Regions from separate parts of the Microbacterium sp. MDV22-iso44 genome, predicted to be linked through region 2. Evidence: predicted binding sites of a transcription regulator. Region 2 holds the regulator's gene; the other holds the start of a gene.
The links. Region 2 encodes HspR, which represses chaperone genes until heat shock. Its sites were predicted from a motif close to AAGTTGAGTCNNNNNGACTCAACTT; they were not measured.
Positions count from the first base shown of each region.

Region 1: the regulator HspR is predicted to act here: its motif matches at 5,834-5,858, upstream of AC4NN1_RS09120 (Hsp20/alpha crystallin family protein).

Region 1 is NZ_JBZVWS010000002.1:478,012-492,276, forward strand. It holds gene sfnG (dimethylsulfone monooxygenase SfnG) at 1-1,141, opposite strand, end outside; gene AC4NN1_RS09105 (acyl-CoA dehydrogenase family protein) at 1,383-2,636, shown strand; gene AC4NN1_RS09110 (acid phosphatase) at 2,837-4,663, opposite strand; gene AC4NN1_RS09115 (MarR family winged helix-turn-helix transcriptional regulator) at 4,856-5,284, shown strand; gene AC4NN1_RS09120 (Hsp20/alpha crystallin family protein) at 5,356-5,805, opposite strand; gene AC4NN1_RS09125 (prolyl oligopeptidase family serine peptidase) at 5,945-7,996, shown strand; gene AC4NN1_RS09130 (alpha-amylase family glycosyl hydrolase) at 8,042-9,472, shown strand; gene AC4NN1_RS09135 (organic hydroperoxide resistance protein) at 9,485-9,907, opposite strand; gene AC4NN1_RS09140 (MarR family winged helix-turn-helix transcriptional regulator) at 9,921-10,343, opposite strand; gene AC4NN1_RS09145 (ThuA domain-containing protein) at 10,444-11,073, shown strand; gene AC4NN1_RS09150 (DUF2185 domain-containing protein) at 11,090-11,437, shown strand; tRNA gene AC4NN1_RS09155 (tRNA-Arg) at 11,497-11,569, opposite strand; gene AC4NN1_RS09160 (asparagine synthase) at 11,634-12,278, opposite strand; gene AC4NN1_RS09165 (serine hydrolase domain-containing protein) at 12,328-13,803, opposite strand; gene AC4NN1_RS09170 (aldose 1-epimerase family protein) at 13,831-14,265, opposite strand, start outside.
Region 2 is NZ_JBZVWS010000003.1:183,367-197,631, forward strand. It holds gene AC4NN1_RS11155 (glycosyl hydrolase family 95 catalytic domain-containing protein) at 1-13, shown strand, start outside; gene AC4NN1_RS11160 (NADPH-dependent F420 reductase) at 72-707, shown strand; gene AC4NN1_RS11165 (MFS transporter) at 806-2,212, opposite strand; gene AC4NN1_RS11170 (GNAT family N-acetyltransferase) at 2,260-2,811, opposite strand; gene dnaK (molecular chaperone DnaK) at 2,990-4,852, shown strand; gene AC4NN1_RS11180 (nucleotide exchange factor GrpE) at 4,855-5,445, shown strand; gene AC4NN1_RS11185 (DnaJ C-terminal domain-containing protein) at 5,457-6,440, shown strand; gene AC4NN1_RS11190 (heat shock protein transcriptional repressor HspR) at 6,451-6,885, shown strand; gene AC4NN1_RS11195 (putative endonuclease domain-containing protein) at 7,053-7,979, shown strand; gene AC4NN1_RS11200 (hypothetical protein) at 8,022-8,627, opposite strand; gene AC4NN1_RS11205 (fibronectin type III domain-containing protein) at 8,658-9,872, shown strand; gene AC4NN1_RS11210 (glycosyltransferase) at 10,010-11,209, shown strand; gene AC4NN1_RS11215 (glycosyltransferase) at 11,211-12,305, shown strand; gene AC4NN1_RS11220 (hypothetical protein) at 12,325-12,537, opposite strand; gene AC4NN1_RS11225 (hypothetical protein) at 12,581-13,012, opposite strand; gene AC4NN1_RS11230 (GlxA family transcriptional regulator) at 13,195-14,163, shown strand; gene AC4NN1_RS11235 (ATP-dependent Clp protease ATP-binding subunit) at 14,213-14,265, shown strand, end outside.

The DNA of each region.
Region 1 (14,265 bases), on a different contig from region 2:
CGACGCCGATCGGGTCGCCGGTGCGGGCGAGGTCGGCCTCCAGCTCGCGGACGATCGGGATGACCTTCTCGCCGAACGCCTCGAGCTCCTCCTGGAAGTGCAGGAAGCCGAGCAGGAACAGGTCCACCCCGCGCTTCTTGTAGGCGATGATGCGCTCGGCGACCTGCTCGGGCGGACCGAACAGCTGGGTGCGGAAGCCGTCGTTGTACTGCACGAGGTCCTCGAACGAGGAGTCGGCCCACATCCCCTTGCGGTCCGCGGTGGATGCCCCGGCCTGCTGCACCGACTTGCGGAAGCCTTCGACGGACGCCGGATCGGCCTGCGCGATGATCTCGCGCAATTGCTCACGTGCTTCCGCCTCAGTGTCGCGGACGATCGCGAACCCGTTCAGACCGAACCGCACGGTGCGCCCGTGCTCAGCGGCGACCCGGGTGACGTCGTCGTACTGCTCGGTGAACCCGTCGAAGTCCTTGCCGTTCGAGAAGTACCAGTCGGCATGAGCGCCGCCATTGAAGCGCGCGGCCGTCGAGTTGCCGCCCTGGAAGATGTCCGGATGCGGGCGGCCGGGCACCGGGTAGGGGCCGGGGCGCAGCGTGAAGTCGTTCACGCGATAGAAGTCGCCGTGGAACTGCACGTTCTCCTCGGTCCAGAGCTTTCGCAGCGCCTCGATGAACTCGGCGGAGCGGCGGTAGCGCTCGTCGTGCTCGAGCCACGGGAGGCCGAGCTTCGTGTACTCGTCCTTGAACCAGCCCGAGACGACGTTGACGGCCGCGCGGCCCTTCGAGAACTGGTCGGCCGTGAGGATGAACTTGGCCAGCACGGCCGGCTCCCACAGGCCCGGGTGGACGGCGGCGATGACCTTCAACTTCTCGGTCGCGAGGAGCAGGGCGAGGCTGATCGACGTCGACTCGTGCTGCTGAGCCGCGCCGTAGCTCGACAGGTAGCGCACCTGGCTCAGGGCGTACTCGAACCCGACGCGCTCGGCCGTCTGAGCGAGCTTCACGTTGTAGTCGTAGTCCCACGACGTCCGCTGCTCGATGTTCGACACCACGAGGCCGCCGCTGACGTTGGGCACCCAGTACGCGAACTTCAGCGGCTCGTGGGTCGAGGCCTGGTCGAACGAGGATGTCTGCTCGGTCATGGTGTTCTCCGTGGGCTGGCGACGCGGGCGGGCGGGCGACGCGATCGGATGGGTTCCCCGGAACCTTCCGCCCGGGCGCCGGGCAGTGTCAATCGATGTGAACGCGTGTGTCGGGGCGTGACGGTGTGTGTCGGCCCGTGACGACGGGATGCCGCGATTCACGTCACAAACGCGCCCCGCGCGGATTCGGCGAGTAGCAAGGGTGCGACGACCACGACCCCCACTGCTGAGAGGCGACGACATGACCCGGCATCACGACCCCGCACGCCACGACGAGCTCTCGCTCGGCACCGACTACGAGACGCTCGCGGCGCGGTTCCGGCCGTTGTTCGCGCAGATCGCCGACGGCGCGGTGGACCGCGAGAACGACCGTCGGCTGCCGCGCGAGGAGATCCGGCTGCTCACCGATGCCGGGTTCGGCGCCGTCCGTGTCCCGCGTGCGTACGGCGGGTCCGGGGCATCCCTCCCCCAGCTGATCGAGCTGCTCACCGAGCTCGCTGCCGCCGACTCCAACATCCCGCAGGCGCTGCGGGGCCACTTCGCCTACGTCGAGGACCGCCTCAACCAGCACGCGACCGTCGACCAGTCGGCCTGGTTCACGCGCTTCGTCTCGGGCGAGATCGCCGGGAACGCCTGGACCGAGATCGGCGAGGTGAAGGTCGGCGACGTCAACACGAAGGTCACCCGTCGCGGCGACGACCTCGTCGTCAACGGCACCAAGTTCTACAGCACCGGGAGCATCTTCGCCGACTGGCTCGACGTGTACGCAGAGCACGACGGCGTCCCCGTGATCGCGATCGTGCGCGCCGATCAACCCGGCGTGACCGTCCACGACGACTGGGACGGCTTCGGGCAGCGCACGACCGGCAGCGGCACGACGATCCTCGAGGACGCCCGCGTCGATCCCGACGACATCACCGTCTTCGCCGATCGCTTCCGCTACCAGACGGCCTTCTACCAGCTCGTCCACCTCGCCACGCAGGCCGGCCTCGTCGCGGGCGCGGCGCGGGAGGTCGCGGCACACGCCCGCGCCCGCACGCGTGTCTTCAGCCACGGCTCCGCCGGAACCTGGGCAGAGGATCCGCTCGTGCAGCAGACCGTCGGGGTGGCGACGGCGCAGGGGTTCGCTGCCCGGGCGGTCGCGGTGCGGGCGGCCGAATCCGCGCAGGACGCCTACGTGGCGCGCTTCGCGAGCGATCCCGAGGCCGAGGAACGCGCCAATCAGCGCGCCGAGATCGAGTCCGCCCAGGGACAGATCGTCCTCACGTCCCTCTCCCTCGAGGCGACGAGCACCGTGCTCAACGCGCTCGGCGCGTCGGCTGTCTCCGAGACGAAGCGCCTCGACCGCTTCTGGCGCAACGCCCGCGCTGTGTCGTCGCACAACCCCGTCATCTTCAAGCAACGCATCGTCGGCGACTGGGCGATCAACGGCACGCCCGTCCCCTATGTGTGGGCGATCGGGCAGCAGCGGACGACCGCCGCCGCGGCGCGGTGAGGGCCACACCGGACACCGAGCTTGCTCATCACAAATTGATAACAGGAATTCCTTGCCACCGTTATCTCGCCGTTATACAGTCATTGCACGGTAGATGTTTTGCTGTGGCAGCTACCGACATGTGATTGCAGGACACTCTTGGTGCAAAGGGACAAGGGCCGGCTGGATGCCTCTCCAGCCGGCCCTTACTGCATCACCCGTCAGGCGGTCTCGCTCCGGCGGCGGCGCATCACGAGCACCGTCCCGAGCGCGAGAAGCGCCGCACCGGCACTGCCTGCGACCCACAGCGGCCCGGCCTGACCACCGGTCGACGCCAGCTCGTCGCCGTCAGCCGCCGCGACCGCACCGCTCGAGACGGTCACCGCGGCCCATCCGACGAGATCGCCGGACTCGTCGACGACGGCGACCCGATGGGCGCCGGGCTCGACGTCGTTCGGCAGCGCGAAGCTCGCGGCACCGGCGGCATCCGCCGTCACCTGTCCGAGCGCCGTCGGCGTCGAGTACAGGAACCCGGAGTACCGCTCGCCGGCCGTCAGCCCCGAGACGACGACGCGGTCGCCGCGGACGGACGCCTGGATGCCGCCCTCTGCCGCAGCCGGCAGGTCGTCACCGTTCGCGACCGGCGCACCAGGGGTGCCGCCGGTCGACGGGAGCGTCGGCTGGGGAGCGGGGGTCGGCTCGGGCGAACCGGTCGGTGCGGGCGCGGGAGTGGGCTCAGCCGTGGGAGCCGGCGTCGGCTCCGGGGCCGGGGTGGGCTCGGGCTGCGGGCCCGGGCTCGGCTGGGGCTGCGGGGTGGGCTCGACGCTTCCGTCGCCGATCACGACCGAGCCGTCCGCCTTCACGGTGACCTTCGCGGCCATAGCCGCCGCGAGGTTCATCCGCTGCCAGCTCTCCTGCTCACCCACGTCGAGGGGGTTGCCGGAGTCCTCGGCGGTCAGCGCGAGCACCTGTCGACGCTGCGCCGGCGTCAGGTCGGGGTGGGACGAGACGAGCAGCTCCTCGGCTCCCGCGGGCACCACGACCTTCTCACCCTTGGGGCCGATGTCGGGGAAGCCGTACCCGAGGTGCTCCTCGTAGTACGCGAGCGCCTTGTCGGTCGGCAGGTACGGGACGTCCTTCTTGATGCAGTTCTCGAGGGTGTCGCCGCAGCCGCGCTCCAGAACGCCGCGCAGTTCGTCGGCGGCTTCGTCGACGAGCGCGCGCATGGCCGGGTCGGCGAGGCGGAGCGCGATGATCTTCTGGCCCATCATGCGGCCGCTGATGACGTCGAGTGGGTAGTGCGCAGCCATCACGACGCGGTTGTTGCCGGCCTCGGCCGTGCGGGCGAGGATCTGCGGCGCGAGCTGGGGCAGCATCTCGGCGAGCGCCGTGCCCTGCCAGTACGCCTGCGACGTGTGGCCCGACGGGAAGGAGCCGCTCGTGGAACCCCACGCGTCGCCGCCTTCCTTGTCGCGGTAGACGAGGTCCTTCGTCTTGTCGAGACGGATGTACGGCCGGTCGTAGTCGAAGTAGTTCTTGGGCGGGTTCGTCGACGAGGTCGAGCCGAGCTTGCCGCCCTCCTTGTTGAGCAGCCAGGTCACCTTGGGCAGTTCGCCGTCGGCGATGGCCTCGGCGTAGATCGCGCCGAGCTTCTTCCCGAACGCGTCGCCCATGCTGACGGACATGTCCTGGTACTGGTCGACGATGGCCCGCTGGACCTGCGCCTTCGAGGCCGTCCGGTTGATCTCGCTCGTCAGCTCGTCGTTGTAGTCCATGACGGCCGCATTGCCGCCTGGGCCGCGGTCGGTGCGGAGGTTCTGGAAGACATCCATCATCCGGACCGACCAGTTGTCGGCGCTGGGAGCGCTCGAATCGCCCGTCGAGGCGGTCGCGTCCGACGAGTAGGTCGCCGTCTTCTGCGCCTCGGTGAATCCGTCCGCCGCGAAGGCGGGGACGGCTGCCAGAGTGCACGCGACGAGGATGCCGAGGCCCCCGATCGCGCCGCGAGTCCGGCTGCCTGCTCGTCTTGTCTGTTTCTTCACGCTCACGGGCGCGCCTCACTTCCATCGGTTGCGGGAGTCGTCGCAGACTATCGATGACACGCGGGTTTGTCAGGACATAGCGACAACACAGTTCATGAGAATGCTCTCCTGAGCGTGCGAACGGCACGTGACGGCGCGGTGAAGCCGAGGCGACCATCGGCGCTCGGCGCGTCTGCCCGCGGCGATACAGTTGACGCCATGACCGATCGACGCCTCGCCATCGCCGCGTGGGAGAGCCTCTTCCGCGCGCAGCACGAGGTCATGGCCGAGATCTCCCGGGACTTCGACGACGATCAGCTGTCCGGTGCCGAGTACGACGTCCTGCTGACGGTGACGCGCTGCGATGAGCACACCGCACGCCTGCGCGACGTGACCGCCAACATGCTCATCAGCCAGCCCAGCGTCTCGCGGCTGGTCGACCGGATGGTGGCACGCGGGCTCGTCTCCAAGCAGCCCGACCCGCAGGACGGCCGCGGCGCGATCCTCCGCGCGACCGACAAGGGCGCGACGATGTTCCGTCGGCTGGCGACGGTCCACGGTCGGACGATCGCCGAACGGATGTCGGTCCTCACCGACGACGAACTCGCACAGCTCGAGAAGCTGACCGCGCGCCTTCGCGGCGTGTGACACATGCGAATCGCCCCGCATCCGAGACGGGATGCGGGGCGATTCGCGTCAGTGCGAGGATGCCGCGGTGATCACTGGTCGATCGGCTGCGGATCGCTCTCGCGGGCGGAGATGGTCGGGGCCGAACCGTCGGCGACCACCTCGACCTTGCGTGGCTTGGCCTTCTCGCTCACCGGGATGGTGACGGTGAGCACACCGTTGCTGTAGGTCGCCGTGATGGCGTCGGTGTCGATGCCCTGGCCGAGGTTCAGCTGGCGCAGGAAGCTCGCGGTCTCACGCTCGCGCGTGATCCACTTCACCCCGTCGGCCGCCCCCACGGTGCGCTCGGCGCGGATGGTGAGCAGCTGGCCGTCCACGTCGATGTCGACCGAGCCCGGGTCGATGCCCGGCAGGTCGGCGTTCAGGACGTAGTGGTCGCCGTCGCGGAACAGGTCCATCGGCATCCGTCGCGGGCCGCGGCGCGTGTCGAAGAGGGTCGACGCCAGGCGGTCGATGTCACGGAACGGGTCGTAGGTTGCCATGATTCTCTCCTTCGGTGATGTGGTCTTAAAGTTGAGCCCCTGCGGCTCAAGTACGTTCAGATTAGCACTCTGACCCACCGAGTGCCAACGGTTCTCGCACGGCGAACGCCCACGTCGGAGACGGCCTTAGGCTGGCGACATGAGCGCCCACGAGACCGCCCCCGAGCCCGCCGACCCGTTCCTCTGGTTGGAGGAGATCGACGGACCCGAGGCCCGCGCCTGGGCAGCCGAACGGACCGCCGAGACCGAGGCGGCCTTCTCGGGCGACACCCGCACCGCGCTCGAGCACCGCCTGACAGGCATCCTTCAGGACCCCGATCGACTCGTCGTCCCGAGCCGCCACGGCGATCTCATGTACGACCTGTGGCGGGATGCCGCGAACCCCCGCGGCCTGTGGCGACGGACATCCCGCGCCGCCTTCGCAGCGGGCGAACCGACCTGGGAGGTGCTGCTCGACGTCGACGCGCTCGGCCGCGAGGAAGGCGTGGCGTGGGCGTTCGCGGGCGCGGCTCACGGACCTGCGGGCAGCGGGCGGGCGCTCGTGCGGCTGAGCCCCGACGGCGGCGACGCCACCGTCGTGCGCGAGTTCGACCTCGACGCACGTCGTTTCGTCGACGACACCCCGTTCGCCCTCGACGCCGAGAAGACGATGATCGCGTGGGTCGACCGCGACACCCTGCTCGTCGCCACCGCACTGCACGGCGGCGGCGTGACCGACTCGGGGTATCCGATCAGCGCCCGCGCCTGGCGACGGGGCGAGTCGCTCGCGGACGCGCCGCCCATCGTGACGGGTGTCGCCTCGGACGTCGGCGTGTTCGCGCACGTCGACCGCACCGGCGGTACGGCGACGCCGATCGTGGTCATCGCGCACGACTTCTTCCACTCCGAATCGTGGGTCTGGGACGGCGGCGAGCCGCGTCTGATCGCCGTGCCGCAGGACGCGAACGTCGATGTTCACGGCGACCTCGTCACCGTGCGGACCACGACCCCGTGGCGCATCGGCGAGACGACGCATCCGTCGGGCACCCTCCTCATCGGTCCACTCGAGACCGTCACGGAGGGCGACGGGTCGGACCTGCGCGTCGCCTTCGCCCCGAGCGACACGGCGGTGCTCGAAACGTGGACGTGGACCCGCACGCGCCTGGTCCTCACGATCCTCGACCGCGTGCAGAGCCGGCTCGTGTCGCTCGATCCCGAGACGCTGACCGGAGTCGACATCGACCTGGGCCTCGGCGACGCCGATCTCTTCAGCGCGAGCGTCGCCACCGTCGACGACGACGAGGACGACGAGCTGTGGGTGGTCGCTCGCGGCTTCCTCACTCCCCCGACGCTCCTGGTGATCGCCCCCGGCGCCGAGCCCCGCGTCGTCGACCGCAGCCGCCCCACCTTCGACGCGTCCGGACTCGTCGCGGAGCAGCACTGGGCGACGTCGGCCGACGGCACGCGCGTGCCCTACTTCGAGGTCGGTCCGCGGGAGCGCTCCGGCACTCTCCCCGTCCTCATGAACGGCTACGGCGGGTTTGAGCACGCGCTCACCCCGGAGTATCCGACGATCGTCGGCCCCGCCTGGCTCGAGGAGGGACGCGTGTACGTCGTCGCGAACATCCGCGGCGGCGGGGAGTTCGGACCCGAGTGGCACCTGGCCGCCCTGCGCGAGAACCGCCACCGCGCATACGAGGACTTCGCCGCCGTCTCGCGCGACCTCGTCGCACGCGGCGTCTCGACCCCCGACCGCATCGCCTGCCACGGCCGCAGCAACGGCGGCCTGCTCGTCGGCAACATGCTGACCCAGTACCCCGACGACTTCGGGGCGATCGTCTGCGGCGTGCCCCTCCTCGACATGAGGCGGTACACGCGACTGTCGGCCGGTGCCAGTTGGATCGCGGAGTACGGCGACCCCGACGACCCGGCCGAGTGGGAGTTCGTGAAGACCTTCTCGCCGTATCACCTCATCGAGCCCGGGCGGCGGTACCCGGCATCCCTCATCTATGCGGCCGCGAGCGACGACCGGGTCGGCCCCGTGCAGGCGCGCAAGATGGCGGCACGGTTGGCAGACGAGACGGATGCCGAGGTGCACTACCTCGAGCCCATCGAGGGCGGTCACTCCGGAGCGATCGACGCGGCCTCGACCGCCGCACTGCACGCGACGATCCACGCGTTCCTCGACCGCACGGTGGCGCGCGCCGACTGAGCGGCGGGGGCCCGCCCTCTACGCTGGGGGCGGGAGGTCCACCGCATGAGCACCATCGGGGCCGTCGAGGATGACCTCGCGGCGACGCTGTCCGCTGTCGCGGAGCGCGTCCGCATCGACGACGCCGCGGCCGAGCGGATCCGCCAGCACGTCCCCGGGCTGCGCGCGGCGCTGGCCCGACGCGGATCGTCTGCCGATCTCGTCGACCTCGTGACGGCGGCGGTCGTCGCCGCGAACGGTCGCTCCCTCGACCTCAAGGTGCACGGCGAGCAGCGCGCCGCGAACCCCGTGCGCACGAGTTCGCGGTTCGCCCTCGGCGCCGCCTGCTACGCCGACAGGTACGCCGGCAACCTCGCCGGGCTCCGTGACGAGATCCCCGCGCTCCGCGACCTCGGCCTGAGCGTGCTGCACGTCCAGTCACCGTTCGCCCGCCGGGAGGACGGCACGATCGACCTCCGTCGCGGCGACCCCGGTCTCGGATCGATCGACCGCCTCTCCGACCTGGCTGCCCACCTTCGTCTGTCCGGCATCTCGCTCGCGGTCGACGTCCCCGCGCGCGACGATCTCGCTGGACTCGTGGACGATCTCCTCTTCCTCGCCGGGCGCGGGGTCGAGGTCTTCCTCCTTCCGGCTCGCGACACGGTGGGCGTCCTCGCCCCCGTGCTGGCGATCGGTGCACCGGGAGTCGATGTGCTCCCGGCATCCCCCGGTTCCGCTCCCCTCTGGCACGCGCTCGCCACGGGCGACGCGACACCCCTGCAGCGCGCGCTCGAGGCACGCGACGGCAGTATCGACGTCGCCGCGGTGCGGGATGCGGACGCGGTGGTGTGGCGAGCGGATGCCGCCGAGCTCACCGCTCGCTACACGGGCGGCTCCTCGTTCGGGCGCGGCCTGGCGACCGCGGACGGCGTGGCCGGAACGACCGCGTCGCTCGCCGGGGTCGAGGCGGGCGACCCGCTCGGCGAAGCCCGCGTGGCCCTCGCGCACGCGTTCGCGCTGAGCGTGCCGGGTCTTCCCGTGCTGTGGCTGGGCGACGAGGTCGGTCAGCTGAACGACCCGACGTTCCGCGACGATCCCGAGCGCCGCGACGACCCGCGCTGGACGCATCGCGGTCAGAAGCCGCGTGACCGCTACGCGCAGAAGACGGATGCCGCCACCTCGGCCGGCCGCATCCACCGCGACCTCACGAAGCTCATCGCCGTCCGCCACACGACGCCGGAGTTCGACGGGACGCGCCTGATCGGTTTCGACGTCCCCGCTCCGTCGGTCGTCGCGTATCAGCGCCCCGGTGACGGGTCGGTCGTGCTGGTGCTCGCGAACATCGCTTCAGAGCCCGCGCACGTTCCGGCGGTGACGCTGTCCGGCTTCGCAGCTGCCGCCCTCGACCTGGTCGAGGGTGTCGAGATCGGAATCGACGAAGGGCTCACGCTGCCCGCCTGCGGATTCCGCTGGCTGCGCGTGAGCCCTGTCGTCTGAGTCCGGCCGAGATCAGTCCTCGACGACCGTGACGGTGACCTCGATGTTGCCGCGCGTGGCGTTCGAGTAGGGGCACACCTGGTGTGCGGCGTCGGCGAGCGCCTGCGCCTGGTCGTGCGGGAGGTTCGGGATGACGACCTCGAGCTGCACAGCGAGACCGAAGCCGCCCTCGCCGTTGGAGCCGATGCTGACGCGCGAGCCGACGCTGGTGTCCTCCAGGGTCACCTTCTGCGCGCGGGCGACGGACTGCAGGGCGCTGTGGAAGCACGCGGCGTAGCCCGCGGCGAAGAACACCTCGGGGTTCGGGGCGCCACCGGCGCCACCCATCTCCTTGGGAACGCGCACGTCGGTGTCGACGAGGCCGTCGACGGTGCGGACGTGTCCGTTGCGGCCGCCTCCGGTTGCGAGTGCTTCTGCGGTGTAGAGAGCTTCCATGATGTCCTTCGGGTCAGGAGGCGATTGCCTCGTCGGTGGTACGCATGACGCGGTTCAGGTCGTGGACCACGTCGAGCAGCATCCGCGCCTTCTCCTCGTCGAGTCCGGTGCAGCGCGCGATCTCCGCGCCGACGACGGACAGCTCCGAGCGGAGCGCACGGCCGTCGTCCGTCAGCGAGACCTCGACGACACGGTCGTCGTGAGGGCTGCGCGAACGGGAGACGATGCCGCGCGCCTCGAGGCGGCGGATGAGCGGCGAGAGGGTCCCGGAATCGAGGAAGAGCTCAGCGCCCAACTCCTTGACCGACCGGGGCTCCTGATCGCCGAGAGCGACGATGACGAGGTACTGCGGGTACGTCAGCTTCCACGGCGCGAGCACGCGCCGATACGCCTGTCCGAAGGCGTGGCTGGCCGAGTACACCCCGAAGCACACCATCTGCTCGATCGCTCTCATGTCTTTATGGTTGCACGCAATTGAGTTGCGCACAACTTAACTGAGGGTGAACGATCCTCGCGATCGTTCGTAGAGTAAGCGGATGCGTCGTGTACTCGTCTTCTCGGGCGGTGCGGATTACGCCGACCCGTGGCATCCGTTCGTCGAAACGAGTGCGATCGTCGCGGAGGTGCTCCGGGAGGAGGGCGACGCCACCGTCGTCGACACGCTTGAAGACCTCGCCGCGCGGATCGACGCTGCGGACCTACTCGTGATCAATGCGGGCGGCGGCACCGCGCCGCATCCGCTCGACTCGCGCCTGGCCGAGATCCTCGCGGGGTACCGCGGTCCGCTTCTCGTCCTGCACGTCGCGGCGACGCTGCTGCCGGAGCACGCGGCGTGGGAGGCACGGCTCGGCGGACGCTGGGTGCGCGACGTGACCTTTCACCCCGAGCGCGGACCGCTGCACGTGCGGCCCGTCTCGGCATCCGTGGCGGATCTGGCCGACCTCGACACGGTGGATGAGGCGTACACGGCGCTGCGGGTCTCTCCCGACGCCGACGTCCTTCTCGTGCACGACGACGCCGACGGAGTCGCGCACGCGCTCGCCTGGACGCACGAGAACGACGGATGCCGCGCCGCCTACAGCGCGCTCGGACACGACGCGGAGGCCTACGCGTCGTCGCTCGCGCCGGAGGTCATCCGGCGACTCACCCGCTGGCTGCTCGCCTGAGAATCGAAGGAGACCCATGACCCCGCAGATCCCCGAGTACATCCCGAACTCCGGCGGCTCGGTCGTGTCGAAGAACGTCCTCGAGCATCGTGCGCCCGTTCGCTGGGCCTTCCGGGAGGACGCCGCGGATGCCGTCGACAACGGCTGGCGCTTCCTCTCGGAGATCGACGACGAGGACTACATCAACGACGCCGCGAACATGGCGGTCGTAAGCTTCAACACCGTCATCCACCTCGAACCGGCGGTGCTCCCGATCCTGCACATGCCCGTCGGCACCGACCTCACGATCGTCCGGCAGGACGGCGGACGCATCGTCATCATCGACAACGAGACAGGTCAGCCGGCCGCCATCCCCGGCATCTGACCGTCAACAGTAAAGGCCCCGCCGAAGCGGGGCCTTTACTGGACTGTCTCAACACAGTGTGCGCCCGAAGGGACTCGAACCCCTAACCTTCTGATCCGTAGTCAGATGCTCTATCCATTGAGCTACGGGCGCATGGCCTGTTTCCGGGCCGAGGAACAGCATACGTCACGTCGGGCCCCAATCCGAAATCGGGCCGCTACTCCAGCTCTCCCGGGTCGATCCCGGCGGGATCGGACTCGAGGATCGGCTCGGGTTCGACGCCGCCGTCGCGGAGCGCCTGCTGCTTCGCGACGCTCCGACGGTGCGCGCGGAGCTTCGGCAGGTCGACCAGGCGCAGCGCCTGCATGCGGGCCACCCGCATCCGCTCGTAGTCGGCGTCCAGGTCGGGACGAGCCGCGGCGATCCTCAGCGAGCGGTCGATGTTCTTCGACACCTCGGCCCAGGCGGCATCGCGCGCATCGGCGATGAGCTTGCGCAGCTCTTCCTGATCTTCGGCGCGGACGCGCAGCTCCTTCGCGACGTGCAGGGACTGCTTGCGGCGGCGGCGCAGGTTGCGGACGTCGCGACTGCGGTAGTCGTGCGTGCCGCTCGAGTCGGAGTAGCGGTTGCGGGCGGCCTTGCGCTCGCGCTCGGTGCGGGCGGCATCCGCTTCGGCCTCTTCAGCGAGGGATATCAGGATGTCGCGGGCATCGCCGACGAAGCGATCGGAATCGAAGTCGTCGCCGTCGACGAGGATGTCGACCAGGATGCGGTTCTTCAACGCCAAACGTGTCGCCGCGGACGCGATGTAGAGCCCCTCGGCGACGACGTCCCGGGTCCTGACCCGCTCATTGTCCGTCAACGCTCACCCCTTGCCTCCAGTCTACCGAGCAGGGGGTGTCGGATGCCGGTCAGCTGAGCGACGGCAGCGCGTGGCCTGCGGGCCCGTCTCCGCGCAGCGGCGGGAACCGCCACGCGAGCGACGCCGGGCCGTTCGGCGCGATGTCGACGTGAAGGGTGTGCGGGGTCTGGATCATCCGCAGCCGTGCGTGCCACGTGCCGTCGGCACCGACGCCGGCGACGGAGCGGAACGGCACCGCGTCGAGTCCCGCGGCGGGCGCGGGCCACTCCCCCGCCTCCCAGTCGCCTCGCCCGATCGGCAGCGTCACGTCGATCCCTTCGCCCAGGAATCGGATGCTCCAGCCGCCGTCGGCCTCGGTCACCTCGACGCGCTCAGCGCCGGGAACCGGCCCGTTGCTCGTGAAGGGTCCGGGAGGGTAGACGGCCGCGTCCACGTCGAACGTTCCCGAGAAGCCCGTGCCGCTGTCATCCGGCAACGGCAGGGCCAGCGACGACAGCCGCTCGGCGAGCGCGGCATCCGCGTCCTTCGAGCCGGCACCGGCCATCGCGGGACGCAGGTGCTCGGTGATGAGGCTGAGGAGGGTCTGCATGTCGATGGTCTCGGCCGTCGTGATGATGACGGCGTCCTCTTCGGGCCAGACGATGATGAACTGCCCGTACGCGCCGTCACCGCGGAAGCCGTTCCGGTTCATCCAGTACTGGAATCCGTAGCCCTGCTGCCAGTCGATCGGGTCGGGGGCTCCGGGACCGCGGTGCGCGGTGTCGTTGTCCATCTGCTTCGAGGTCGCCGCAGCGACCCACTCGGGGTCGAGGATCTGCTCGCCCTGCCAACGCCCCTTGTCGAGCATGAGCTGACCGGTCTTGGCGAGCGACTCGGTGAAGACGTGGATGCCGCTGAAGCCCATCTCGACGTCGCCGATCATCATCCACTGCGCCTCGTCGATGCCGAGGGGCTCGAGCAGCCTCGGGCGCAGGTAGTCGAGGATCGTGCCGCCGGTCGTCTTGGCGACCAACCGCCCGACGCCGTAGATCGTCGGCTGACTGTAGGCGAAGACCGTGCCCGGCTCCCGATCCGGCGCGACGCGGAAGAAGCCGCCGAGCAGATCGCCGCCCGCGTCGCGCGAGGCCATCGCGGCGCGGTCGAGGGCTTCGCTCTCGTGACCGCTCGACATCGAGAGCGCGTGCCGCACGAGATACCGACGGTACTTCTCATCGAGGTCGTCGGGAACGAGTTCGGGGAAATGGTCGACCATCACGTCGTCGAGCCCGAAGCGCCCCTCCGAGATCGCCAGGCCCGCCGCGGCCGAGGTGAACGTCTTCGACAGCGAGTAGACGAGGTGCTTCAGATCGGGCGCGAACGGCGCCCACCACCCCTCCGCGATGACGTGCCCGTGGCGGAGCACCATGAGGCTGTGCATCTCGGTGTCGGTCTGACCGATCGCATCGATCAGACGATCGACACCGGCGGCATCCACTCCCTGCTCTGACGGAGTGGACCGGGGCAGGGATGAGGACATCGACGTCATGCCGTCATCCTACGAAGGGCTTCCCCCTCAGAGGGCCGAGATGCGCCAGGATGCCGCGAACTCGGCACCCGGCTCGAGCACCAGCAGTCCCGCGTCGTAATCGTACGCGGCCGCGTTGAACGCGTCGGGCGCGCAGGTCATCGGCTCGACGGCGACGCCGTTACGGTGCGCGGGGTTCGCGGCGCCGTCGGGCTTGTCGCCGGTGTAGACCTGCACCCACGGGCACTCCGCACCCCACGTGACCTCGACGCCGACGCCCGACGGATCGGTCAGGCGCAGGACGGCGGTTCCGGCGGCATCCGTCTCGAGGTCGGTGAACGCGTGGTCCAACTGCACGTCGCCGAGGGGCCGCGGCGCACGACGGTCGAACCGGTCGGGGTCGTGGTCGGTGACGGGGTGAAGGGCGACGGGGCTGAGCCGGTCGGGCGTGACTTCGAGGACGGATGCCGCGGGCAGCGCGAG
Region 2 (14,265 bases):
CATCGGCGAGTGATCGGGTTCGTACAGCGCGTGTCGGGAATGCGCGCCTGGCGCATGCGTTCTCCCGACGTATGACACACGTAGGAATCATCGGAGCAGGTCACATCGGTTCGGCTGTCGCGCGCGGTCTCGTCGCGCAGGGGCACCAGGTCGCGATCAGCAACTCGCGCGGTCCCGAGACGCTCAGCGATCTCGTCGCCGAACTCGGTGAGAACGCTCAGGCCCTGACCGCGAAGGATGCCGCAGCCTTCGGCGAATGGGTCGTCGTCACGATCCCCCTGAAGGCCATCGACGGACTCCCCGTCGACGAGCTCGCCGGCAAGTTCGTCGTCGACACGAACAACTACTACTGGGAGCGCGACGGCCACATCGCCGAGCTCGACGAGAAGAAGACCACCACGTCGCGCATGCTGCAGGACCGTCTGCCGCAGTCGACCGTCGTGAAGGGCTTCAACCACATCCCCGCCGCCGACATCCTCACCGACGGCGCCCCCGCCGGCACTCCCGGCCGCCGCGCGCTGGCGACCTCGAGCGACTCGGCCGACGCCGTCACCTTCATCACGAAGATCTACGACGACTTCGGCTTCGACACCGTCAACGTCGGCGGTCTCGACGAGAGCTGGCGCGTCGAGCGCGACCAGCCGGCCTACGTCGTGCGCCAGACCGCCGACGAGCTGCGCGAGAACCTCGCCCGCGCGGAGCGCTGAGCCCCGGCATCCCTCTTCGACCCGACGCGACCTGCGTCCATTCCCGGTGAATGGATGCCGGATGCGTCGGGTCGACGCGTTCGCGGGAGCTGCCGCGGTCAGCGCAGGTGCGCCGGCCGCGGCAGCTTCACGAAGAGCATGAGCACGAGGCCGACGACGAGCACGATCGCGATGCCGAGGATGCCCCAGTAGGTCGCACCGAAGACGGCGATGAACAGCGTCCACATGCCCGGAGCCAAGAAGCTGACGACGCGTCCGGTCGTGGCGTAGAGGCCGAACACCTCGCCCTGCATGTGCTCCGGCGTGACGCGGGCGAGGAGTGAGCGCGTCGAGGCCTGTGCAGGGCCGACGAAGGCGCAGAGCGCGAGCCCGAGGATCCAGAACGGGAGCTTGCCCGCGTCGTGCAGCAGGAACACTCCCAGTGCCGAGACGACGAGCCCCACGAGCGACGTGAGGATGATCGCGCGGGCGCCGTACCGATCGTCGAGGCGGCCGGCGAGGACCGTCGAGATGCCCGCCACGAGGTTGGCGGCGATGCCGAAGAGGATGACTTCGTTCGGCGAGAACCCGAAGGCCACGGCCGCGAGCACGCCGCCGAAGGCGAAGACGCCGCCGAGTCCGTCGCGGTAGACGGCGCTCGCGAGCAGGAACCACGCCGTCGGTCGGTGCGAGCGGAACAGGTCGCGGATCGAGCGGAAGAACGCCCGGAACCAGGCGGCGAATCCGAGCGGCGGCTCACCCGGGGGAGCCGGCGGCTCGGGGACGTTCCGGAAGAGCGGGATCGCGAAGACGATCGTCCACACCGCGCAGCCGACGGCGATCAGGCGGTAGGCGAGGCCGCCCGACGTGTCGAGGCCGAACCACTCGACGGCGTTCAGGACGACGACCGCGACGAGGGCCAGGATGCCGCCGATGTAGCCGAGTCCCCAGCCGAGCCCCGACACCTTGCCGACGGTCCGAGGCGTCGAGACGCTCACGAGCAGGGCGTTGTAGTTGACGCCGGCGATCTCGGACGCGACGGCACCGAGCGAGACGAGGATCGCGCCGAGCCAGAAGTACGACGGGTCGGCGAAGACGAAGAACAGGCTGAACTGCAGCAGCGCGAGGAGGGCGGTCGCGATGAGCAGCCACCGCTTCTTGCGGCCCTTGCGGTCGGCGACCTGTCCGAGGATCGGCGCGAGCAGCAGGATCGCCAGTCCCGCGATCGTCGACACGAGTCCGTAGCCGGTCGACAGGTCCGCCAGGGCCGACTCCTTGATCGGGTCGTCGTCGGCGAGGCGGGCGACGTTCTCGGGCAGGAACGTGTCGGACACGAGGTACAGCGACACGAAGACGAAGGTCAGGATGACCGAGTTGAAGGGCTGCGTCGCCCAGTCCCACATCGCCCAGGACGCGACGTTCCTGCGAGGGACGGGACGCTCCTCGAGGTCCTGGAACATCACGGGGAGGGCGCCGCTGTCGGCGGTGGCGGGGATCTCGGGCGTCCCGCCGGTGGAACGCGTCATGAGCCGCACCCTACCGCGCGTTCACGGCGCGCCGGTGACGTGGCGCGTCAGGCTTCCCGCGGGGGATCCCAGACCACGGGTGTGACGGTGCCGTCGCGCCAGTCGCGGCGGAGGACGCTGTAGGCGACGGATGCCAGCAGTCGCCCGCCATCGGTCGGCCACCCCTCGCGGTAATAGGCCTCCTGCACCCAGCCGCAGCGGACGAACACCCGCCGCATCGCGATGTTGTCCTCCCGCGTCTGCCCTTCGAACCTGTTGACCTCGGGCATCGTCGTGAAGACGTGGTCGGTCGCCACGCGCAGGACGTCCGTCGCGAGCCCGCGGCCGCGGTGCGCGGCATTCAGCCGCAGGTCGAACAGGGGAGCGTCGTCGCTGAGGTCCTCGAGCCGGAAGAACCCGATCCGGCCGTCCGCGTCCGAGTCGATCCAGAACGAGGCGTGATCCTCGTCGGCGTACGCGCCGTCGTCGATCGCCTCTGCGATCTGCGCCGCCGTGGGATCGGTCCGCACGTGGAACGGGAACGACTGCGACGTCATGAACGAGATCAACGCCTCGCGGTCGGCGCCGGTGGGATCGAGGGGCGTCAGGCGGATCGGCATCCGTCCACGCTAACGGCGATCGCGATCACGCCGAGCCTGCAAACTTGATATGCATCGGCTCAAGTTGGTTTGACGGTCGGCGAGGGCCGGAGTAGCCTTGAGTCATCGCGGCTCAGGTTGTGGCCAGAGCCGCCGGAAGACTTCAGATCTACGCAATCGCCACACGAAGGAGAATCACATGGCACGTGCAGTGGGAATCGACCTCGGAACGACCAACTCGGTCGTCGCCGTCCTCGAAGGTGGCGAGCCGAAGGTCATCGCCAACGCCGAGGGTCTTCGCACGACCCCGTCGGTCGTCGCGTTCACGAAGGACGGCGAGGTGCTCGTCGGCGAGACCGCCAAGCGCCAGGCCGTCACGAACGTCGACCGCACCCTGACCTCCGTCAAGCGCCACATGGGCACCGACTGGAAGACCCAGGCGATCGACGGCAAGAACTACACGCCGCAGGAGATCTCGGCCCGCATCCTCCAGAAGCTCAAGCGCGACGCCGAGCAGTACCTCGGTGACACGGTGACGGATGCCGTCATCACCGTCCCCGCCTACTTCAACGACGCCGAGCGTCAGGCCACGAAGGAGGCCGGTGAGATCGCGGGCCTCAACGTGCTCCGCATCATCAACGAGCCCACCGCCGCCGCTCTCGCGTACGGCCTCGACAAGGGCAAGGAGGACGAGCTCATCCTCGTCTTCGACCTCGGTGGTGGAACCTTCGACGTCTCCCTCCTCGAGGTGGGCAAGGACGACGACTTCTCGACCATCCAGGTGCGCTCCACCGCCGGTGACAACCGCCTCGGTGGCGACGACTGGGATCAGCGCATCGTCGAGTACCTGATCAAGCAGTTCAAGGACACGAGCGGTGTCGACGTCTCGGGCGACAAGATCGCCCTGCAGCGTCTGAAGGAAGCCGCTGAGCAGGCCAAGAAGGAGCTCTCGAGCTCGCAGTCGGCCTCGATCAACCTGCCGTACCTCTCTCTGACCGACTCGGGCCCCGTATCGCTGTCCGAGACCCTGAGCCGCGCGAAGTTCGAGGACCTCACCAAGGACCTCCTCGACCGCACCAAGAAGCCGTTCGAGGACGTCATCCGCGAGGCCGGCATCAAGGTCGCCGACATCGACCACGTCGTGCTCGTCGGTGGATCGACGCGTATGCCCGCCGTGAGCGAGCTCGTGAAGAAGGAAGCCGGCAAGGAGCCCAACAAGGGCGTCAACCCGGACGAGGTCGTCGCCGTCGGCGCCGCCCTGCAGGCCGGTGTCCTCAAGGGTGAGCGCAAGGACGTGCTGCTCATCGACGTCACCCCCCTGAGCCTCGGCATCGAGACCAAGGGCGGCATCATGACCAAGCTCATCGAGCGCAACACGGCCATCCCGACCAAGCGCAGCGAGACCTTCACGACCGCCGACGACAACCAGCCGTCGGTGGCCATCCAGGTCTTCCAGGGTGAGCGCGACTTCACCCGCGACAACAAGCCGCTCGGCACGTTCGAGCTCACCGGCATCGCGCCGGCACCCCGCGGCATCCCGCAGATCGAAGTCACGTTCGACATCGACGCGAACGGCATCGTCCACGTGTCGGCGAAGGACAAGGGCACCGGCAAGGAGCAGTCGATGACGATCACCGGCGGCTCGTCGCTGCCGAAGGACGACATCGAGCGCATGGTGCGCGAGGCCGAGGAGCACGCGGCCGAGGACAAGAAGCGCCGTGAGGCCGCCGAGGTCCGCAACCAGGCCGAGACGCTCTCGTACTCGATCGAGAAGCTCCTCAGCGAGAACGCCGACAAGCTGCCCGACGACGTGAAGACCGAGGTCCAGGCCGACGTCGACGCGCTCAAGACGGCGCTCGCGGGCGACAACGACGACACCGTCAAGGACGCCTACGACAAGCTGAACGCGTCGCAGACCAAGATCGGCGAGGCGATCTACGCCGCGAGCCAGGCCGACGCCGCACAGGCGCCGACCGATGCTCCGGCCGGCGAGCAGACGGCATCCTCCGATGAGGATGTCGTCGACGCCGAGGTCGTCGACGACGAGGACGAGAAGAAGTAAGCATGGCGGACAAGGACTTCGAGAAGCCGGACGAGGGCGACGACGTCGCCGCGACCCCGGCCGAGGAGTCGGTGGAGCCCGCCGGGGATGCCGACACGGAGCCGGACGCGCTCACGGTCGACGACATCCTCGGCGCGGCCCAGTCCGACGAGGCTGCTGTCGCGGATGCGCCGGAGGAGGAGCACGACCTGCTCCTCGACCTGAAGCGCGTGCAGGCGGAGTACGCCAACTACCGTCGCCGCACCGAGGAGCAGCGCGAGGTGGAGCTCGCGCGCGCCAAGGGCGCCGTCGCGAAGGGGATGCTCCCCGTGCTCGACGACCTCGACCGCGCTGAGAAGCACGGCGACCTCGCCGAGGGCAGCGCGCTGGCGGCGATCGCCGAGAAGATGCGGGCCGTCGTGGCCCGCCTGGGAGTGGAGCGTTACGGCGCTGCGGGCGACGCGTTCGACCCGCAGCAGCACGAGGCGATCTTCCAGGCGCCCACGCCCGGCACGACCGAGCCGACGATCCTCGAGGTCGTCGAGATCGGTTACCGCCTCGGTGACCTCGAGCTGCGTCCGGCGAAGGTCGTGGTCGCGGTTCCGGCTGAGTAAGGGGCGCGCTGATGGCCAGTCAGGATTGGTTCGACAAGGACTTCTACAAGGTGCTCGGGGTGTCCAAGGACGTCTCCGACGCCGACCTGAAGAAGACGTACCGCAAGCTGGCGCGCACCTACCACCCCGACTCGAACGCGGGGGACCCCGCGGCCGAGGCGAAGTTCAAAGAGGTCAGCGAGGCGTACTCGGTGCTCAGCGACAAGGAGCAGCGCGCCGAGTACGACCAGCTGCGCGCCATGGGGTCGGGGAGCGCCCGCTTCCAGCCCGGGGCGAGCGGCGGGTTCGAAGACGTGTTCAGCCGGTTCCAGCCGGGTGGCGCGGGCGGCCAGCAGGCCGACTTCGATGACCTCTTCGCGATGTTCGGGCAGCAGAGCGGCGGACGGTTCGGTTCCGGTCGCTTCGGGCAGCCGAGCGGCGGATTCCGCGGCTTCGGCGGCCCGCAGCGCGGGGCCGACGTCACCGCCCGCACGACGCTCGACTTCACGACGGCCGTGAAGGGCGACACCATCACGCTCCAGGGCGACGACGGCAAGCCCATCAAGGTGAAGATCCCCGCAGGGGTCTCAGACGGGCAGAAGATCAAGCTCCGCGGTCGCGGTCGCCCCTCGCCGGACGGCGGCGAGGCGGGTGACATCGTCCTCACGGTCGGTGTGCGCCCGCATCCCGTCTTCACGCGCGAAGGGCTGAACCTCCGCATCCATGTCCCCGTCACGTTCACCGAGGCGGCGCTGGGTGCGACCATCGAGGTCCCGACGCTCGGCGGCGACAGCGTCAAGCTGCGCGTCGCGCCGGGGACCCCGTCCGGGCGCGTGCTGCGCGTGAAGGGCCGCGGGGTGCAGACGGCGAAGGGCACCGGTGACCTGCTCGCCGAGGTCCAGGTCGCCGTCCCGACCCACCTCGACGGACCCGCGCGCGAAGCGCTGGAACGTTTCCACGAGTTGGAGCCCAAGGAGAATCCCCGCGCCGATCTGATGGCCAAGGCGCGCGAGTGAGGTGAGACGCATGGCGAACGAGCAGGTCGACGAAGACGCCCCGATCCTGGCGATCGCGGTGGCCGCTGAGCTCGCCGGCATGCACCCGCAGACGCTGCGTCAGTACGACCGGCTGGGACTCGTGGTACCGGCGCGCACCCGCGGCGGGTCGCGCCGGTACTCCCTCCGTCACGTCGCGCAGCTGCGCGAAGTGGCGCAGATGTCGGCTGACGGCGTGAGCCTCCCGGCCATCTCGCGCATCATCGAGCTCGAGAACCAGGTGCGGATGCTGCGCCGCGAGGTCTCGGGACTGCAGGGTCGCCTGCGCGACGAGGTCGCCGCACGCCGCGGTGCCCGCGTGTTCGCCGCCGGCGCGACGGGCTCGGTCGTGACGCTCCGCCAGGGCACGCGCGTGCGCCGCGCCACCGACGTCGTCCTGTACCGCCCCCACCCCCCGACCGACTGACGCGCCGGCGCCGGGTCGTCGAAAGGTCGCAGATGGTCGCCCGGCGACATCGAAAGCGGCCATCTGCGACGTCTCGAGGCGTCTGCACGGGGCGCGCCGCCCGTGGGGCTTTCCACAGGGGGGCGGATTCGGGGTGGGGCCGGTGGTGAGGGGTGGATCGTGGGCGGATGCCGAGCGTCCTTCCCCCGGAGCTGCCGGACCGCTTCCTGGTCGGGTGGGCGATCGACGCGGGTGTGACACGCCGTCGCTTGCGGCATCCATCACTCGCGGCGCCGTTCTACGGCATCCGCTCGCGCGAAGCGGCGGACGACGTCAGAGCACTCGCCCTCAGCTACCTGCCCAAGCTGCGGTCCGGCGAGCACTTCTCCCATGCGACGGCCCTCGTGCTCGCCGGCGGCTGGGCTCCTGATCGGCTCCGACTCGCCCTCGATGTGACCGCGATCCCACCGACCGTGCGGGCTCGCGGCGCGGGAGTGCGCGGGCACCGTTCGCAGACGGCGCACGTCCGATTCGTGGACGGGATGCCGGTGGTGGACCCGGCCGCTGCGTGGTGCCAGGCGGCATCCCTTCTCAGCGATCGAGAGCTCGTCGTGGCGGCGGACGCGCTCCTCCGTCGCCACAACCCTGTGCTCACCGTCGGGGCTCTGGAGGCTGAGGTCGCTGATCGGGACGGGTCACGCGACGTGCGTCGACTGCGACGTGCGCTTGAGCTCGCGGAGCCAGGCACGGATTCCGTCGCGGAGACGCTCCTTCGACTGGACGCGCGAGACGCAGGGCTCCCGCCGTTCCAGGTGAACGCCGAGATCAGGGATGCACGCGGGCGGTTCCTGGCCTACGGTGACCTGGTCCACGCGCCGACGAAAGTCCTGCTCGAATACGACGGGCAGCAGCACCGCCTCGATGACCGCCAGTACTCGCGCGATGTCGATCGCCTCGACGACCTCGCCACCGCAGGGTGGCGCGTGATCCGCGTGAACCGCTCGCACCGTGGTGCCGCGCGTCGCGGCATCCTGGAACGCGTTCGAACCACCCTGATCGAGCGAGGCTGGCGTGCCGAGACGTCGCAGATGGTCGCTGGGCGGCAGCGAAAGTGACCATCTTCGACGCCTCGCCGACGGCCGAGCGGATGCCGGGGGTCAGGCGGGGTCGATGCGGAGGGTGCCGGGGCCCTCGCCGACGGTCAGGTCGGTCACGAGGCGGAGCGAGCGGGCGAGGGCGTCGACGGCGGGGATGACGGTGCCGAAGCGCTCACGATCGGAGATGACGGCGGTGAGGGTGACGAGGTGGGTGCCGGTGTCCCACGTGTACGACGCGAAGGGCGTCTGGCGCGTGTTCGGCGGCAGGGGCATCTCGAGCTTCTCGGCGACGCCGAGCGGGGAGCCGGTGAAGCTCACCGTGTCGTCGTACTCGATCGGCATGCTCGCGCGCATGGTCCGCAGCTGGGGCGTGAGCTCCTGCACCTGCGCCATCGCGACGAGGAGTTCGGGATCGTCCTTCCACACCCAGGCCAGCAGGCGCCCGTCGGCGCGGCGCATGAGGGCGGGGATCGCCTGGCTCATCGCCCATGCGGCGACCTTGCTGCCGGGCTGGTCGCGGCCGAAGGCGGCGTTCGCCTGGGCGAGCAGCATCCCGATCGCCTTCTTGCGGGCGCGGCGCCCGCGGAACCCAAACGAACCGGTGATCGGGACCCACTGCGCGGGGTCCACCTGGGCGGAGAGGCGGAGGCCGGTGAGAGGCGTCATCGCTCCAGCGTAGGTTGCTAGGATCCGCCTATGCTGCGCGCCCCCCACGTCCGCAGCGCCGTCGCAGTGATCGTCGCGATCGCGCTCAGTCTCGCCCTCCCCGTCTCGCCGGCGGCTGCCGCCGGCAGCGTCCCCGCCAAGCCCGGGCTCGTCAACTACGTGGGCGCCTCGCTCACGTCGCTGACGGTCGACTGGGCCGACATCCCCGGTGCGACGAGCTATTACGTCTACGCGAACACCAGCCACGATCTGGTCACCCGGCCCGCGCAGCCGATCAACCAGAAGGTCACTTCCTCGAAGGCGACCGTCACCGGACTGAAGCCGGGGGTCGCCTACTTCATCCAGGTGCGCGGCGTCTCGGCCGCGGGCATGGGGCCCCGGTCATCGCCGGTGGCCCACGAGACGATCACGGCGCAGGCGACGCTGCCCGCGGGCTCGCCGAGCTACCTCGCGGTCAGCTGGAACGTGTGCTCGAACGTCTGCTCCGGTTTCTCGACGCGCAAGAACGTCATCAACAAGCGCATCACCGAACTCGCCCCCGACATCGTCGCCCTGCAGGAAGCGTCGAAGTACACGACGCCGCCCAGCGGCTACACCTTCGCGTACAACGGGCAGAACGACATCCTCATCCGCAACGGCCGGTTCACCCGCGTCGCCGCCAAGTCGGGCGGCGCCACCTCGGGCGCCGTGCTGTTCCCGTCGCAGTACGCCTCGGCGGGCAAGGGAATGTCGTGGGCCGCCGTCCGGCACAGTTCCGGCGCCTACCTCCTCGTCGTCGACACGCACCTCGTGGTCGGGACGTCGGCATCCGTCGTCCGTCAACGCCAGTACGAGGCCGGCAAGCTGGCGGATGCCGTGACCGCGACGCTCACGAAGCTCAACAAGACGCACCGGTCCCTGACCGACTGGACCAAGGCGCCCGTCATGATCGTGGGCGACCTCAACACGCACAAGTCGCGCGTGGGCGACGGCACCATGGCCGCACTCGAGAAGCGCGGGTGGCACGACGCGTACGACCAGGCGCGCACCCTCAGCCTGCAGCACTACAACACGGCGAACCCGACCATGTCGCTGACGCCCTTCACGAGCGTGACCTGGGGCGACCACATCGACAAGGTGCTCGTGCGGCCCTCGCGGTCGGTCGTGTACTCGTGGAAGAACGCGGGGAAGACCGCGGGCGGCAAGTGGATCGGACCCCTCGGGTCGGACCACCATCCGCTCGCCGTCCGCGTCGGCCTCCGCTGAGGCGCGCCGATCCTCCACCGGAGGACGTCCCGGTCCCGGGCTAGAATCGAGCCCCGGCGCCCCGCACATCCCTGCGCCCCATCGGCGGAGAGCCCCCTCCCGCTTCCGACGCACAGATTGGCCCGTACCCCGTGACCATGACGCCCCCGGACGATCCCGCCCCTGAGCGCGGACCCCTCACCATCGTGATCGCGGCCGACACCTTCGCGCCCGATGTCAACGGAGGGGCTCGCTTCACCGAGCGCCTCGCCGCGGGCCTCGCCGCACGCGGTCACGACGTCCACGTCGCGACGCCGAGCGTCGGGCACCGCAACCACGGCGTGTTCACCGAGGACATCGAGGGCCAGCCGCTCACCGTGCACCGCCTTCCCGGGTGGCGCTACCGGCCGCACGACTGGCTGCGGTTCGTCCTGCCGTGGATGGGCAAGCACTACTCGCGGCGGCTGCTCGACGAGGTCGACGCGGATGTCGTGCACAGCCAGTCGCACATCGTGATCGGTCGCGCCCTGACCCGTATCGCGAACCAGCGTGGCATCCCCGTCGTCGCGACGAACCACATCATGGCCGACAACATCCTGGACTTCACGCTGCTGCCGAAGTTCCTGTACGACATCTTCCTGAAGATCGCGTGGGCCGACGCGGAGCGCACGTTCAAGATGTCGCGCGCGGTGACGACCCCCACCCGCAAGGCGGCGGAGTTCCTCGAGAACACGATCGACATCTCCGGCGTCGTGCCGATCAGCTGCGGCATCCGCCAGAGCAACTACACGCCGAACCTCGAGCCGCGTGAGAACCGCCGCCGGGTGCTGTTCGTCGGCCGCCTGACGACGGAGAAGCACGTCGAGGTCACCCTCGAGGCGATCACGAAGCTGCCCGACCTCGACATCCAGTTCGAGATCGTCGGCGGCGGCGATCAGCGCAAGAGCCTCGGCCAGGTGACCGAGCGTCTCGGCCTGGCCGACCGTGTGACCTTCCTCGGGCGGGTGTCCGAAGAGGAGCTCCGCGCCGCCTACACCCGCGCCGACGTCTTCGTCATCGCCTCGGTCGCCGAGCTGCAGTCCATCGCGACGATGGAGGCCATGGCCTCGGGCCTTCCCGTCATCGCGGCGAACGCCGTCGCGCTGCCGCACCTCGTCCACGACGGCGAGAACGGCTACCTGTTCGAGCCGGGCAACGCCGACGAGCTGGCCGAGAAGATCCGCACCGTGCTGACGGCGGACCAGGCCGAGTACTCGCGGATGCAGCAGGCCTCGCTCCACGGCGTCGAGATCCACGACATCGAGCGGACCCTCGACACCTTCGAGAAGCTCTACCGCGGCGAACCGCTCGGCGGCTGAGATGCGTCTGTTCTTCGACGCACGCTACATCCGCACCGACTTCCACGACGGCATCAGCCGCTACTCCGCCGAGCTCGCGCAGGCGGTGGCGGATGCCGCATCCGCCTACCGCACCGAGGTCACCTACCTGATCCACGACGAGCGGCAGCGCGCCTTCCTGCCCGCCGATGCGATCACTCTGACGATCCACGCGCCCACGTCGGTGAAGGAACCGTTCTCGTCGCTGCTGCTGAACCGCCACCGGCCGGACGTGTTGTTCTCGCCGATGCAGACGATCGGGTCGGGCGGCCGGCGGTTCCGGCTCATCCTGACGCTGCACGACACCATCTACTACCGGCACCGGACGCCGCCGCGGGCGCTGCCCTGGTACGTGCGTGTCGGCTGGCGGCTGTTCCACCTGTCGTACTGGCCGCAGCGGTGGACGCTGAACGCAGCCGACCTCGTCGCGACCGTCAGCGAGACGAGCGCGCGCCAGTTCGCCCGCGTGCGGCTGACGAAGCGCCCGGTCGTCGTGATCCCGAACGCACCGCAGCGCCTCGCCGAACTGCTCCCCGACGGTGCCGTCGTGGGCTCCGGCCCCGTTCGGAACCTCGTCTACATGGGCTCGTTCATGCCGTACAAGAACGTCGAGACGCTCGTCACGGCCATGCGGGAGCTGCCGGATCACACCCTCCACCTGCTGTCGCGCATCGCGCCCGAGCGTCGCGCCGAGCTGACGGCGCTGGCCGGCGGAGCGTCGGTCGTCTTCCACGACGGGGTGACGGATGCCGCCTACGCCGCGCTCCTGGCAGACGACGCCGCTCTCGTCACGACGAGTCTCGACGAAGGCTACGGGCTGCCGGTGGCCGAAGCGCTCGAACTCGGGGTGCCCGCGGTGGTGACCGACATGGAGATCTTCCGCGAGGTGGCCGGAGACGGCGCGCTCTACGTCGATCCGCTCGATCCGGAAGCCGTCGCCCGCGCCGTGCGGTCGCTCGATGAACCCGGGATGCGGGGGCGACTCGTCGAGGCGGGGACGCGTCACATCCGCTCGTTCGAATGGGCTCGGTCGGCGAAGATCCTGCTCGCCGCGGCGACCGATCTGACGCGGCGCTGAGCCGGGTCAGGGGCCGGGGTCAGATGCCGCCGGCGCCGCCCGCGTTGCTGCGGTTGTCGACGTAGACGGCCGTGGCCTTCGCCATGCGCGCTTCGGAGTCGGCACCGCGACGCGCAGCCGCGCCGTGACCCTCTTCATCGGTCACCGAGCGGTCGAGTCGCGCGCGTCGACGTGCGACGACAAGGCTCAGGGCGACGATCGCGACGACGACGGCTGCGAATCCGAGTTCCATGGTCACAATCTAGCCGTTACCGCAGCGGGTGGAGGAAAAGCGGTCAGAGGAACTGTCCGCCGACCGTGGAGGAGAGGAACCCCAGGACCGTCCCCACGAGGGTCGCCGCCGCGAGGCCGATCGCGATCCCGCCGAGGAGGCGGGCCCCGGCATCCCGGCGCACCGCGATGAACCCGAGGATGAGGGCGACGACGGCGAGGGCGCAGGTGAAGAGCGAGAACACGGCGTTGACGATGCCGTACAACTGCGGGTCGTAGACCGACCGATACAGCTGGATCGTGATGGCCGGCCAGAGTCCGCCGAGGAGGACGGGGGCCGCCGCCACGAGCAGTGCGGCGATGGCGAAGCCGCGGGCGCTTCCGGCGCCGGCCGCCGGAGGAGGAGTGCCGTACGGGTAGGACGGCTGCCCCTGGGGCGGGTACTGGGGTGAGTACTGCGGCGGCTGCTGCGCGTCCGGCGGGACGGGGTCGGTCATGGCTGTCCTCTCGCGGGGACCCGAGTCTAGGGGCGTGGTCCCGCGGGGCGGAAGGGGGTGCTCCGGGGGTCATGCCGCCGTCGTGGCAGGAACGCTATGCTTGCACGCATCCTGCCATCAATGGTCGCATCGACGCTGCTCGTAGGAATAATGCCAGCCGAACACCATCCGGGGAGAACGCCATGATCCGCACCGTCGCCTGCGTCGTCCAGAGCGGGTTCGCGCCCTTCGAGTTCGGGCTCGCCTGCGAGGCGTTCGGGCTCGATCGCAGCGACGACGGCATCCCGAACTTCGACTTCCGGATCGTGACCCCTGATCCCGGCGCGATCCCCAGCAACCTCGCGTTCTCCATCAACGTCGATCACGATCTGACGTTCGCGGACGAGGCCGACGTCGTCGTCATCACGCCGATCCCCCGGGAGGCGTGGGGCAGCGTGGACGAACGGGTGCTCGACGTGATCCGCAGGGCGGTCGCGCGAGGCGCGTGGGTGCTGACGGTGTGCAGCGGGGCGTTCGCGGTCGCGGCATCCGGTGTCCTGTCGGGGCAGCGCGCGACGACGCACTGGCGCTACGCCGAGACCATGGCGAGCATGTACCCCGACATCGAGGTCGACCCGAACGTGCTGTACGTGCAGTCGGGGCGGATCATCACGAGCGCCGGGACGGCGGCCGGGCTCGACGCGTGCCTGCATCTTCTGCGGCTCGAGCTCGGGGCCGAGGCGGCGAACACGATCGCGCGGCGCATGGTGGTGCCCCCGCAGCGCGACGGCGGCCAGGCGCAGTTCATCGCGTCGCCGTTGCCGGTGTCGACCTCGCTCTCGCTGACGCCGGTGACCGAGTGGATGCTGGAGAACCTGCGGCGCGACTTGTCGGTCGACCAGCTGGCGGCGAAGGCGCACATGTCGCCGCGGACGTTCGCGCGGCGGTTCAAGGCCGACTACGGGACGACGCCGGCGGCGTGGTTGGGGCGGCAGCGGATCCTCCATGCGCAGCGCCTGCTCGAACAGACCGACCTCGGACTGGACGCGATCGCGTACGAGTGCGGCTTCGGTTCGGCGGCCGTGCTGAGGCAGAACTTCGCGCGGGTGCTCGGGACGACGCCGACGGCATACCGGTCCCGCTTCGCCTGCGCCGCCGTCATGGCGTCGTGATAAAGTTGAGCCTGACGGACTCAACTTTTTATCGAGCTTTCAGGAGCAGATGATGAACGCACAACCGGCATCCGGCCAGGGCGATCAGGGCAGCGCCCTGGA